Linked DNA regions of Undibacterium parvum. The protein of the gene in region 2 binds, or shares a complex with, the protein of the main gene of each other region. Links are inferred from orthologs where the notes say so. Each region holds a gene or a part of one and is shown on either strand. Other genes may lie near its edges.

Region 1 (6,044 bases), 3.9 Mb from region 2 along the record:
GTTTTTTTGAGAACTGACGCAAATCAGTCAAAGGAATGAATTTTTCACTCATGAGTATCGATAGAGGCTCGATGGGGAGCGCCGATTAAAAATGGGAGTTCTCACAATAACATGTTTGCGCTGAGCGGTTTTTCTACGCAATAAAAAGCCCGGTAACATCGCTGTAACCGGGCTTGTGCTGGACCTAGCTCACATGCAGATTAGCGCTTGGTATCTATCATCACCAGCGGTTCTGTTGAAAGCGGCTCTACTGGCTTACGTTGACGTACTACGCGCGGTGCTGCAACTGTTGCTGCGCTTGCTGCTTGTGCTGCACGCAGTTTTTCAGGATCAGTGCTGGCTAGCGTCAGATCAGCTTGCGCTAACATGCTGTGCAGGCCTTCCATTTGCATAGGCGCAGGTGCGACCGGCGCACTTGCCACTGGCTTAGCGGCGACCACGGCGGGCGGCGTTAAATCCAGACTCGCTTGTGCCGGCGCTGCGCTTACAACGACAACTGGCGCTTCTGCTGCAATTTCAGCCGCCACTTCAGCCACTACTTCTGCAACTACGACAGGCGCAGTTTCAACTAGCGGCGCTGGCGTTACAGCAACAAGCGTTTCAACCGCAGCTTCCACCACTGCAAGCGGAGCAACTTCCACCACTGGAGCAGGTGTTGCTATCGGTGCAGCAACTGCAACAGCGATTGCTGGTGCTTGTGTTGTTGCGACTGCGACTGGTGTCACTTCAACCGGCATGGTAACTGCCACAACTTCGGCAACTTCTGTAGCTTCGACTACCGGTGCAGTGACCGTAGTAATTGCAGCAACGGCTACTTCTGTTGAAACTGCAGCTGCTGTAGTCGTAATCGCTGGGGCTGACTCGCTAGTAAGGCTGACTGGCGCAGTGCTAATAGCCGCATCACTTACTGCTGCTGAGTCTGCTGGCGTCGCTTCTGCGTTGTTGTCATTGCCTTCTGTGTCATCACGGTCACGACGATTACGGTTGCGACCACCACGACGGCGACGACGACGGCCATCACTTTGATCGTTGTCGGCCTCATTCACCGCTGGGCCATTTACCAATGCTGCGCTGGCAGTATTGACCTGATCCACATGGTCTGCAGTCGTTACTGCTGCGACGCGCATTGCATCTGCTGCAACTTCTTCCGTTTTGGCTTCTGCTGTGACGCTGTCTTTGCGATCTTCACGTTGACGTGGCTGACGTCCGCGACGCGGTTCCTGTCCTTCACGCTCTTCACGTGGTGGACGAGGCGGTTTAGGCTGACGCGGAGCTTGTGGCTCAGCCGCTTTAACGCTTTCGTCTTTGGCGTCTTTGTCGGCGCGTGGATTGGCATTGGCTGGACGATCTTCACGTTCAGCGCGATCACGACCACGACCGTTGCGATTGCGTTGGCCGCGATTGTTACGGTCGCCACGCTCAGAACGCTCACGGCTTGTCACTGGTTTTTCTTCTGGCGCAGGAGTAACTACCACCGCTTCAGCCGGTTTAGAGCGGAAAAAACTCATCAACTTGCTAAAGAAACCTTCTGAAGCAGGAGCTGCGACTGGCGTAGTGGTGGCAATTGCGGCAACCGGCACTTCTTTGCGTTCAACCAGCGGTGCAGTCTCAGGCGTAATGCTCTTGACCATGGCTTCTTGACGTGGCTTGACTTCTTCTTTTTGACGCTTGCTGTAACCGATGTCAGTATCCGCTTGCTCTGCCATAGCGTAGCTGGCGTGCACTTCTTCCAAGCGTGGATCGTCATGTTTCAGGCGATCTAACTTGTAATGCGGCGTTTCCAGATGCGTATTTGGAATCAGAATCACAGTAACGCGGTGACGTGTTTCTATCTTCAGGATCTCGCCACGCTTTTCATTGAGCAAGAATGCTGCAACATCGACAGGAACCTGTACGTGGATCGCTGCTGAATTCTCTTTCATCGCTTCTTCTTGAATAATACGCAGTACTTGCAATGCGGATGATTCAGTGTCGCGAATGTGCGCGGTGCCGTTGCAACGTGGGCAGGTAACGTGGCTACCTTCAGACAGGGAAGGGCGCAGACGTTGACGGGATAATTCCATCAAACCAAAGCGTGAAATTTTACCCATCTGTACCCGTGCGCGGTCATAGCGCAACGAGTCTTTCAGACGAGTTTCGACTTCGCGCTGGTTTTTGGCGTTTTCCATGTCGATAAAATCGATCACGATGAGACCACCCAAATCGCGCAAACGCAATTGACGTGCTACTTCTTCTGCGGCTTCGCAGTTAGTATTGAAGGCGGTGGTTTCGATATCGGAGCCGCGCGTAGAACGCGCCGAGTTGACGTCGACCGATACCAGTGCTTCAGTGTGATCGATCACAATCGCACCACCGGATGGCAGAGGAACAGTGCGGGAATACGCAGTTTCGATCTGGTGTTCGATCTGGAAGCGCGAAAACAGTGGCACATCATCGCTGTAGCGCTTGACGCGATGTACCATGTCCGGCATCACGTGGCTCATGAACTGTTGAGCTTGTTCGTAGATGTCGTCGGTGTCGATCAAAATCTCACCGATATCCGGTTGGAAATAATCGCGAATTGCGCGGATTACCAATGAAGATTCTTGATAAATCAGGAAGGCGCCAGCAGCAGACTTACCTGCACCGTCGATCGCGGTCCAGAGTTGCATCAGGTAATTTAAATCCCATTGCAATTCGTCTACATTGCGGCCTATACCAGCGGTACGGGCAATCACTGACATACCAGTAGGCAAATCAAGTTTGTCCATGGTTTCACGCAGTTCTTGACGCTCTTCGCCTTCGACGCGACGTGATACGCCGCCTCCACGTGGGTTATTAGGCATCAAGACCAAGTAGCGACCTGCCAGCGAGACGAAAGTGGTTAGAGCCGCGCCTTTATTGCCGCGCTCTTCTTTTTCGACCTGGACCATGATTTCCTGGCCTTCGCGCAATGCATCTTTAATTGAGGCACTACGAACATCGATACCTTCTTTGAAATAGCCGCGAGCTACTTCTTTAAACGGCAGAAAACCATGGCGTTCTTCGCCGTAATTGACGAAACAGGCTTCCAAAGATGGTTCGATACGGGTAATCACACCCTTGTAGATATTGGACTTGCGTAGTTCACGCCCAGTGGTTTCAATATCGATGTCTATGAGTTTTTGCCCATTGACGATGGCGACGCGAAGCTCTTCTTGCTGCGTAGCATTGAACAACATACGTTTCATTTTTATTACTCCGTGACCTGATGGTCATCTTTTGCTGCCAGCTCTTTATGGTAAGGCTAGCAAGCATGCTTACAGGGGGATGTATGCGAGAGCGGAGAGTTTGAGGGGGCGGGAAATGCCACCGGAACAACAAATAGACAAATCAATAGCAAAAACACATCAGCAAATGACGCTGTAAGCATATTTTGGCTATATCTGTTATGACCTGTTGTGCGCTGGGCGCGAACAGTTTTGACTATGAATCGAGTGCACATGTCCCCCGCATTGTGAATTTTGCATAATCCTTGTAGAACATGCGATAACAACGCCAGGCGATGAGCAACTTAGTAAATGCCAAACCATCTTTAAATAATTGTATTTGGCTAAATCGATTGCGCTACATCAAAACCGTCAACCGGCAAGCACGTATGTTTGTATCAACATCCGTCTCTTGCCAGACTTATCCTTATATTTCAAACCTTCTGATCCACATCACCGTCTGCCGTCCGATTGCCACAATCGGTCACAACCTTGACGCATCAGGTGAGGTGCATACACATCTTTTCCATCGAATTTGCAAATTGGCGAGGCCGATTGACTTACCTCTGTGTAAAATAGTCGTTTCTTCTCACACTTGCTAAAGCTAAAAGCTTGAGCGAAAACAATTATATAGTCAAAATGAAGCACTTAGCGATAAATAATGGGAGAGTGCTTCAAAAACAAGCTGAAAATGACACTCTCCGTCAAACTACACAAGCGCCAGCCTCAGTCCAGCTACTGACAATCTCAGAAGAGGAGGCTGGTCAGCGCATCGATAATTTTTTGTTACGTATTTGCAAAGGCGTTCCCAAGAGCCACATTTACCGGGTTTTGCGCTCAGGTGAGGTGCGCGTAAATAAAGGGCGTATCGATCAATTGTATCGATTGCAAGTAGGCGATGTGGTTCGCGTGCCGCCTATACGCATGGCAGAAAAACCAGAAAATCACGCCCCAGGCGCAGAGTTTGTTATTTTGTATGAAGACGCGCATATCTTGGTCATCGATAAACCAGCTGGTGTTGCGGTGCATGGTGGATCGGGTATTAGCTATGGCGTGATCGAGCAATTACGTGCATCACGTCCAGATGCTAAGTTTCTGGAGTTGGTGCATCGTCTGGATCGCGAAACTTCTGGCGTGTTGATGTTGGCTAAAAAGCGCTCTGCCTTAGTCGATTTACATGAGCAGATGCGCGATGGCGTAACCGATAAGCGCTATTTGACTCTGGTGCATGGCGATTGGAAAAATGCCAGACAGCATGTTAAGTTGCCTTTGCACAAATACAATACTGCCGATGGTGAGCGCCGCGTCCGCGTACAGGCCGATGGCATGGCTTCGCATACGGTTTTTTCTTTAAAGAAAAAATATGCAGAATTTGCCTTACTCGAAGCGGAACTAAAGACTGGCCGTACCCATCAGATTCGGGTGCATTTATCCGCCAGCGGTTTTGCAATTGCCGGTGATGATAAATATGGTGATTTTGCTTTGAATCGCGAGCTTTTAAAACCGGCAGAAGGTCGCGGCATTTTAAAAAGAATGTTTTTACACGCACATCAGATCACCTTTATTCATCCGGATAGCAAAGCACCAATGACGCTCAACGCAGCGCTACCGCCTGATTGCCTTAACTTTTTAAAAAGTTTAAGCGCAATTTAAGCAGAATCGCTGTGAAAAAAACTTATCCCTTTAATAAGGGTAAAATATCCAATTCTTCAATATGATAGTAGCCTGCAAAGTTTTTAGATTTGCATTACCTGATAAATATGGCAAAAAAGAAATTTGATTTTATAGTGTTTGATTGGGATGGCACTTTGATGGATAGTACCTCCACCATTGTTAAATGCATACAAGCCTCAGCGCGTGATCTTGGTCTGCCTATTCCGGACGAGCAGGCAGCCTCTTATGTGATAGGCCTGTCTTTAAGTGATGCGATGCAGGCGGTGATGCCCGACGTCGATACTAAATATCATGCACGCATGGTGGAGCGCTATCGTTACCATTATTTGGCGAATGATCACGAACTACCTTTGTTCGCAGGTGTTCGCGAATTATTGGCTGAGCTATCTCAAGATGGTTATTTTTTGGCGGTGGCAACCGGCAAAAGTCGCGTGGGTCTAAACCGCGCGATGCATAGTGCTGATCTACTTTCTATGTTTGATGCCACGCGCTGCGCCGACGAAACATTTTCCAAGCCGCATCCAGCCATGTTGCAAGAGTTAAGCCGTGAATTGGGGCAAGACTTGAAACGCACCCTGATGATAGGTGATACCACCCACGACTTGCAGATGGCCACGAATGCAGGTGTGGCGGCTGTGGCGGTCGAATATGGCGCCCATGATGCGGCAACCCTGCTAAGTTGCGGGCCCCTATTTTCAGCTAAAACAGTGCAAGAGTTGCATGGCTGGTTGAGTCAGAACGCGTGAGGAAATAATGTCTGAAATGTCTGAAATATTGATTTGTGCTTCTTCTGAGGTTCTCGAAGGTGGAAAAGGTGTACGTTTTCCGGTGACTGCTGGTGGCGATGAGGCAACTGGCTTCGTGGTTCGCTATGAAAATGTTGCCCATGCTTATTTAAATCGGTGTGCACATGTACCGGTAGAGTTGGATTGGGCTCCAGGCGAATTTTTTGAGTCTAGTGGCTTGTACATTATGTGCGCGACCCATGGAGCGATTTATACCCCTGATACCGGGTATTGCTCAGGCGGGCCTTGCCGTGGCAGCAATTTGCGAAAAATTTCTGCATTTGAACGAGATGGTAATATTTATTGGCATACCGACGAATTCGTTAAACCTGCGATAGCTTGAGACAATGATGAATGA
Region 2 (7,885 bases):
TTCAATACAAATATCGCGGTGGTCGATAAGAAATATTTTCAGGGTTTGCCTAGTCCCGCTGCGGCCGCACTGGTGGCCGGTTTTATCTTATTGATGGATGACTTGCATTTTAAAGGGGCGGAACTGAGCTGGAGCGCCTGGAGTATTACCTTGTTTGCCGGTTTAACGATGGTAACCAATGTGCCTTTCTATAGTTTTAAAGACGTGAATATGCGCAAATCCGTGCCTTTCGTTGCGCCATTTTTGATCTTGCTCGGCTATGTGGCGATCGTCAGCGATCCACCTAGGGTTTTGTTCGGTTTATTCGTCATGTATGGCTTATCAGGCTACGCGGTCTTGTTGTGGCGCTGGCGTAGTGGTCGTCCCATCAGTATTGTGCAGACGACTGAAGACCACAAGTAGAGATAAGTAGATTTTTCTAGATTTCCCAGCGATTAAATCCACGTGACATGCGTGGATTTTTTTTTGCCGCAGCGATGCAGTGCTGGTCGTTACGTTGCCACATATTCTTGCACTTTTCAGTGACTTGTCCTTGCGCTTTTTGCCAATCGCGTTTATAGTCGTCCCATGAACTTCGCATTCACCCCTCTCGTTACACCAGCTAAGACAGGCCTATCAGGCCTGCTGTCGTTGCTGGTGCTAACTGCACTAAATCTACTAGTGCGGTAACGCGCACAATCTCATACCCCCACAATCTGAGTAGTCTCCCCATCCGTGTGTGTTTTGCAAGGATAGGAGTAAGAGTATTCAGAACAGTATCAATCGTAATTCAAGCGCATTTCAAACATCACTTTTTGCAATAAATTCTCTGGAGAGCAGACATGGCAGACAAACTCATCATATTCGATACCACCTTGCGTGATGGCGAGCAATCCCCCGGCGCTTCAATGACCAAGGATGAAAAAGTGCGTATCGCACGTCAGCTAGAGCGTCTGAAAGTCGATGTGATCGAAGCTGGTTTTGCGGCGGCCTCGCAAGGTGATTTTGAATCGATTAAGGCGATTTCTTTAGCGGTGCGCGAACCGATTATCTGTTCCCTGTCGCGTGCCAACGACCGAGATATCGCGCGTGCCGCCGAGGCTTTGGCTGGCGCTGAGCGTAAGCGTATCCATACCTTCATCGCGACCTCGCCTTTGCATATGGAAATGAAGTTGCGCATGAGTCCGGATCAGGTACTGGAGCAAGCCAAGCAAGCGGTGCGCTATGCCCGTACCTTTACCGATGACGTCGAATTTAGTCCGGAAGATGCGAGTCGCTCCGACATCGATTTTTTGTGTCGTGTGATTGAGGCTGTCATCAAAGAGGGCGCGACCACGATTAATTTTGCCGATACAGTCGGCTATGGCGTGCCTGAGTTGTACGGTAACACCCTGAAAACTTTACGCGAACGCATTCCCAATTCCGATAAGGTGATTTGGTCGGTGCATTGCCACAACGATTTGGGTATGGCGGTGGCCAATTCTCTGGCCGGCGTCATGATAGGCGGCGCGCGTCAGGTTGAATGTACGATTAATGGTCTCGGTGAGCGCGCCGGCAATACCGCGCTGGAAGAAATCGTGATGGCGGTGCGTACCCGCAAGGATTATTTCAATCTTGATTTTGGTATTGATACGACACAAATCGTGGCGACTTCAAAACTGGTCTCGCAAATCACCGGTTTCGCGGTGCAGCCAAATAAGGCCGTGGTCGGCGCTAACGCCTTTGCGCATGCTTCCGGCATTCATCAGGATGGCATCTTGAAGGCGCGCGATACTTATGAAATTATGCGGGCCGAAGATGTAGGCTGGGCCGCGAATAAAATAGTCTTGGGTAAATTGTCGGGCCGCAATGCGTTTAAGCAACGCCTGCAAGAATTAGGCATAGCCTTGGAATCTGAGACTGAAGTGAATGCGGCATTCGCACGCTTTAAAGAATTGGCCGATAAAAAATCGGAAATTTTCGATGAAGACATCATGTCTCTGGTGTCGGATGAAGAGCATGCGCATGGCAACGAACAATATCGCTACGTGTCTTTGGCGCAGCATTCTGAGACCGGTGAGCGGCCAACGGCCAAGGTGGTATTTTCTATCGCTGGCGAGGAGGTCAGCTGTGAAGGCACAGGTAATGGGCCGGTCGACGCCATCGTTAATGCGATCGAGTCGCTGACCCAGAGTGGCTCTGAGTTGCTGTTATTTTCAGTCAATGCAATTACCACCGGTACTCAGTCTCAGGGCGAAGTGACGATGCGTTTGTCTAAGGCTGGGCGTATCGTCAATGGGGTCGGGGCGGATCCGGATATCGTGGTGGCATCTGCCAAGGCGTATTTGTCGGCGCTGAATAAACTGCACTCTAAGTCTGAGAAGCTCAATCCGCAAATCTAGTTTGCCTGCCAGGGTGATCGCCTGTGGTGAGATTTAATCTTAAGCGATCATCCTTTTTACGCATGCAAGTATTTGAATTTGCGTAATTTTCATGCTATAGTCGCAGATCTCATCATTCCGATGGGATTGTTATCTTGTAAAAAGTAAGCACGATAATGAGGGTTGAATTAATTTTTACTCTTGTTACCGCATGTAAAAGGAAAATCATGACTATTGAAAAAACAGCAAAGGCCGCTATCGTTGCGGACAATGCCCGCGGTCAAAACGACACCGGATCCCCAGAAGTGCAAGTTGCTTTGTTGACTGCACGTATCAATGACCTGAATGGTCACTTTAAAGCTCACAACAAAGATCACCACTCACGTCGTGGTTTGATCATGATGGTTAACCGTCGTAAGAGCTTGTTGTCTTACCTCAAAGGTAAAGATTTGAATCGCTATCGCTCACTGATCGAAAAACTCGGCTTGCGTAAGTAATTCTTGCTGATTTTAGCAAAAAATTTATAGTAAAAAGCCTGCCTCAGTTTAGCTGACGCAGGCTTTTTGCTTATCTGGTGTTTTGGTAGTTCGGTTGTTTGGCAGTTGGAGTTGGTATTAGAGTTGGTAATAGGGCGGCCATTTGGCTGCTTGTGGTGAGGTGAACGACAGCGCCTGAAAATCTGTTGGAAAATTCGAAAGGATATATTGTGTTTAATAAAGTTACGAAAACCTTCCAGTACGGTCAACATCAAGTGACCCTGGAAACCGGCGAGATCGCTCGTCAAGCTTCTGGTGCAGTCTTAGTCTCCATCGAAGATACCGTTGTTTTGGCAACTGTTGTTGCTAAAAAAGACGCTAAACCTGGTCAAGATTTTTTCCCTTTGACAGTTGATTACATGGAAAAAACCTATGCGGCTGGCCGTATTCCTGGTGGTTTCTTCAAGCGTGAAGGCCGTCCATCTGAAAAAGAAACGCTGACATCGCGTTTGATCGATCGTCCTATCCGTCCTTTGTTCCCTGAAGGTTACTTGAATGAAGTTCAGGTAATTATCCATGTGTTGTCGGTTAATCCTGAGATTGATCCGGACATCGCTGCCATGATCGGCGCTTCTGCTGCGATCTGCATTTCTGGTATTCCTTTCAATGGTCCTATCGGCGCGGCACGCGTTGGTTACATTGATGGTGCTTACGTCTTGAACCCAACTGCGAGTCAGTTGAAGTTGTCCGAGATGGATCTTGTGGTTGCTGGTACTGAACAAGCAGTGATGATGGTTGAGTCAGAAGCCAAAGTATTGTCTGAAGAAATCATGCTGGGCGCGGTTGTCTACGGTCACGAGCAAATGAAGGCCGTGATCGATGCGATTCACGATCTGGTTGCTGAAGGCGGTAAGCCTGAAGTGCAATGGGCGCCTGCGCCTAAGAATGAAGTTTTGATCGCGCAAGTAACTGCCGTGGCTGAGCCACTGTTGCGCGCTGCTTATCAGATCAAAGAAAAGCAAGCGCGTACTGAGCAATTGAAATCGGCTAGTGCAGTTATTTCTGCTACTTTGGCTGAGCAAGCTGCAGCTGCTGGTGTCGATGCGCCAAATTCTGCGGATGTTAGCAATGTCATGTTTGATCTGGAAGCGAAGATCGTTCGTTCCCAGATCTTGGATGGCGAGCCGCGCATCGATGGTCGTGATACCCGCACTGTGCGTCCTATTTCTATCCGTACTGGCGTCTTGCCACGTACCCATGGTACTGCCTTGTTCACACGTGGCGAAACTCAGGCTTTAGTGATTGCAACTCTGGGTACTGCCCGTGACGAGCAAAAAATTGATGCTTTGATGGGTGAGTTCACTGATCGCTTCATGCTGCATTACAACATGCCTCCGTTTGCTACTGGCGAAACTGGCCGTGTTGGTACGCCTAAGCGTCGTGAAATTGGTCACGGTCGTTTGGCTAAGCGCGCTCTGTTGGCTGCTATGCCAGCACCGGAAGATTTCAGCTATTCGGTACGTCTGGTATCGGAAATTACTGAGTCTAACGGTTCTTCCTCAATGGCGTCGGTATGTGGTGGTTGCTTAGCCTTGATGGATGCCGGTGTGCCTATGAAAGCGCACGTTGCGGGTATCGCAATGGGCTTGATCAAAGACGGCAATAAATTTGCAGTCTTGACTGACATCTTGGGCGATGAAGATCACCTCGGTGACATGGACTTTAAAGTTGCCGGTACTGCTGCTGGTATCACCGCTTTGCAAATGGATATTAAAATCCAGGGTATCACTAAAGAAATCATGCAAGTCGCTCTGGCGCAAGCTAAAGAAGGCCGCGTGCATATTCTCGGTGAAATGCAAAAAGCTGTGCCAGTCGGCAATGTTGAATTGTCTGATTTCGCACCACGCCTGATCACAGTCAAGATCAACCCAGAAAAAATCCGTGATGTTATCGGTAAGGGTGGCGCGGTGATTCGTGCTCTGACTGAAGAGACTGGTACTCAGATCGATATCAGCGATGAAGGTATCGTGACGATCGCTTCGGTGGATGCAGCGGCTGGCCAGGAAGCCAAGCGTCGCATTCAAGAATTGACAGCTGAAGTTGAAGTCGGCAAGGTCTACGAAGGTACCGTTCTGAAGTTGTTGGATTTCGGCGCTATCGTGCAAATCATGCCAGGTAAAGATGGTTTGTTGCACATCAGCCAGATCGCCAATGAACGCGTGAATGCAGTTGCTGACTACCTCAAAGAAGGTCAGCAAGTTAAAGTGAAGGTTCTGGAAACAGATGATCGCGGTCGCTTCAAATTGTCGATGAAAGCCGCCGCTGCTGAAGTCGAAGCTCAAGCGCAAGAAGCACAGCAGTAATACGATGGCGATGGGTGCATAGTCATTCATCGCCAGGTTTTGCTAAGTCGTGTATAAAAGCCGTACGCATGTCAATGCGCGCGGCTTTTTTATTGAGAGTCATATCTTTACGAGGGGAACTCTGATGCGAGCAATTGAAATTACTGCCTATGGCAAACCTGAAGTCTTGCAGTTATGCGAACGCCCTGTGCCGCAGCCGCGTGCTGGGGAGGTGCTGATTAAAGTGCAGGCGGCTGGTATCAATCGACCCGATGTGTTTCAGCGTATGGGGCATTATCCGGTGCCTGCTGGCGCTTCCGATTTGCCGGGTCTGGAAGTGGCGGGCGAGATTGTTGCTGGTGATGTGGCTGGCAGTGATTTTAAGTTGGGTGATCAGGTCTGCGCGCTGGTGCAGGGTGGTGGCTACGCCGAATATTGCGTCGCGCCGGTATTGCAGTGTTTGCCGATTCCGGCTGGATTGACTGCGCTGGAGGCGGCCTCTTTGCCAGAAAATTATTTTACCGTCTGGAGCAATCTGTTTGACCTGTCCAGATTGTCGGGCGCCGAGAGCTTGTTAGTGCAGGGCGGCACTTCAGGGATAGGGGTAGCGGCAATACAAATCGCGGCTGTGCTTGGTCATAGGGTGTTTGCCACAGCTGGCACGGATGAGAAATGCCGTATTACCGAGAGCTTGGGGGCAGAGCGTGGGATTAATTACCGCAACGAGGACTTTGCTGAGGTCGTTAAATCCCTGACTGCTGGGGTTGGGGTGGATGTAATCCTGGATATGGTGGCGGGCGACTACTTGCCGCGTGAAATCAATTGTCTGGCCGATGATGGGCGTCTGGCGATTATTGCGCTGCTGGGTGGGGCCCGTGCCGAGCTGGATATGGGGCAAGTGTTGCGGCGGCGTTTAACTATTACTGGTTCCACTTTAAGGCCGCGTTCTATTGCTTTTAAGGCTGCAATTGCGCGCCAATTGCTGGTGCGGGTCTGGCCCTTGCTGGAGGCTAAGTCGATTAAGCCGGTGATTTACCAGGTTTTTGCCTTGGAGCAGGCGGCGCAGGCGCATCGTCTGATGGAGAGTAGCCAGCATGTCGGTAAAATAATGTTGCAAATTTGATTTGCGATAGATTTGCGCTGATTTTTCTAGAAGTTTTATATACTCCCTACTTTTTATTGTAAATCATAGTGTTTTCCCGCGTCTTTATTGCGTGATTGAAAAATACCTAGGGGGAGTATATTGGCTTCCTGCACGTTCTGCGGAGTTTTACTGGCGCTGTTTGGCCTGTTGTGACGATGGAAATGTTTTGAAACTGGTCTGCTCAATTTGACCCCTGCGCCGCGCTCACGATACAATAGAGGGTTAATAAAATTTTAGAATGCTATGCGCCGTACACTAATAGCTGGTAATTGGAAAATGAATGGCAGCCTCGCTGCCAATAGTGCCTTGCTCGCTGAGCTTAAGGCTGGTATGGCGGGGCAGTCTTGTGATGTATTGGTGTGTGCTCCTGCTGTGTATTTGGCGCAGTGCGCCGAGTCGCTGGCGGGTAGTGGCATCAGTTGGGGTGCGCAGGATGTGTCTATGCATGCCGCAGGTGCTTACACCGGTGAAATTTCAGCGACTATGCTCAATGATTTTGCTTGTAAGTATGTGATTCTCGGTCACTCTGAGCGCCGTGCCTATCATCATGAGTCGAATGAGTTGGTGGCACAAAAAACCTTGCGTGCCTTGGCTGCAGGTATTTTGCCTATCGTTTGCGTCGGTGAAACTTTGGAGCAGCGTGAGTTGGGTCAGACCGAGGCTGTCGTGAGCGCGCAATTGCAGGCGGTGCTTAATGTGTTGGATGATGCGGCCTTGGCTAAAATCGTCGTCGCCTACGAGCCTGTGTGGGCAATTGGCACCGGTAAAACCGCGACGCCACAAATGGCGCAGGATGTGCATGCGGTATTGCGTGCTCAGTTGGCGGTGCGCTCGGACGAGGTGGCTCAGAAAGTTCAGATTTTGTATGGCGGAAGTATGAAGCCAGAGAATGCGCGCGAGTTGCTGGCGATGGTGGATATTGATGGTGGTCTAATTGGTGGTGCTGCGCTGAAGTCTGTTGACTTTCTTGCGATCATTAATGCCGTGTAAAGAATGTTTTGGTAGTTGTTGTTTTTAATGTGGTAATTAATTTAACTGGGTGTTTTGAATGCAAAATTTTTATACTTTGGTCGTGGTTGTGCAGGTTCTGTCAGCGTTGACTATCATTGGTTTGGTCTTGCTGCAACACGGCAAGGGCGCGGATATGGGAGCCTCTTTTGGCTCTGGCGCTTCGGGCAGTCTGTTTGGTGCGACCGGTTCTTCGAACTTTCTTTCTAAGTCTACAGGTATCGCCGCTGCGATTTTCTTTGGTGCGACCCTGGCTTTGACTTTTATTGGTGGTCATCGCACTAGTTCTGTCGGTGTTATGGATAATTTGTCTTCGGTAAAAACTGCGCCTGCCGCCGCTTCTGCTGCTGCAGTAACTGCAGTTCCAGCGAGTGCAGCGGGGCAATCGAATCAAATTCCTAAATAATTAGAAATTTTAAAAAATATTTTAAATTTTTTTAGTGTTGCGCTGTAAAAATGATTGAATTTCCGCAATTGTGCGTTGAACAATTGGGCTGAAGAGAGTAGAATGCAGCGCTTGTGCCGACGTGGTGAAATTGGTAGACACGCTATCTTGAGGGGGTAGTGGCGAAAGCT

Evidence for each region. Proteins that work in one complex are often made in the same cells at the same time.
Region 1: the proteins of pnp (region 2) and EJN92_RS18870 are in contact, whole or in part, in a cryo-EM structure (PDB 9QH0), measured with the Escherichia coli proteins. The link is inferred for Undibacterium parvum from one-to-one orthologs.

Annotation. Positions count from the first base shown.
Region 1 is NZ_CP034464.1:4,314,876-4,320,919, forward strand. What follows is about bases 1-3,552. They hold EJN92_RS18870 (Rne/Rng family ribonuclease), read right to left. Parts: upstream 3,210-3,552; coding sequence 201-3,209; downstream 1-200. Other genes in these bases: moaA (GTP 3',8-cyclase MoaA), read right to left, coding at 1-52. Also shown: EJN92_RS18875 (RluA family pseudouridine synthase), read left to right, coding at 3,867-4,880; EJN92_RS18880 (HAD-IIIA family hydrolase), read left to right, coding at 4,988-5,647; EJN92_RS18885 (Rieske (2Fe-2S) protein), read left to right, coding at 5,655-6,029; EJN92_RS18890 (S49 family peptidase), read left to right, coding at 6,034-6,044. UniProt on the Escherichia coli protein: Endoribonuclease that plays a central role in RNA processing and decay. Required for the maturation of 5S and 16S rRNAs and the majority of tRNAs. Also involved in the degradation of most mRNAs.
Region 2 is NZ_CP034464.1:377,697-385,581, reverse strand. Bases 2,711-5,611 are described here. They hold pnp (polyribonucleotide nucleotidyltransferase), read left to right. Parts: upstream 2,711-3,045; coding sequence 3,046-5,178; downstream 5,179-5,611. Other genes in these bases: EJN92_RS01705 (NAD(P)H-quinone oxidoreductase), read left to right, coding at 5,303-5,611; rpsO (30S ribosomal protein S15), read left to right, coding at 2,711-2,836. Outside these bases: pssA (CDP-diacylglycerol--serine O-phosphatidyltransferase), read left to right, coding at 1-402; EJN92_RS21375 (hypothetical protein), read right to left, coding at 419-580; EJN92_RS01720 (2-isopropylmalate synthase), read left to right, coding at 822-2,360; more of rpsO, read left to right, coding at 2,567-2,710; more of EJN92_RS01705, read left to right, coding at 5,612-6,280; tpiA (triose-phosphate isomerase), read left to right, coding at 6,545-7,291; preprotein translocase subunit SecG, read left to right, coding at 7,350-7,715. UniProt on the Escherichia coli protein: Involved in mRNA degradation. Catalyzes the phosphorolysis of single-stranded polyribonucleotides processively in the 3'- to 5'-direction. Also involved, along with RNase II, in tRNA processing.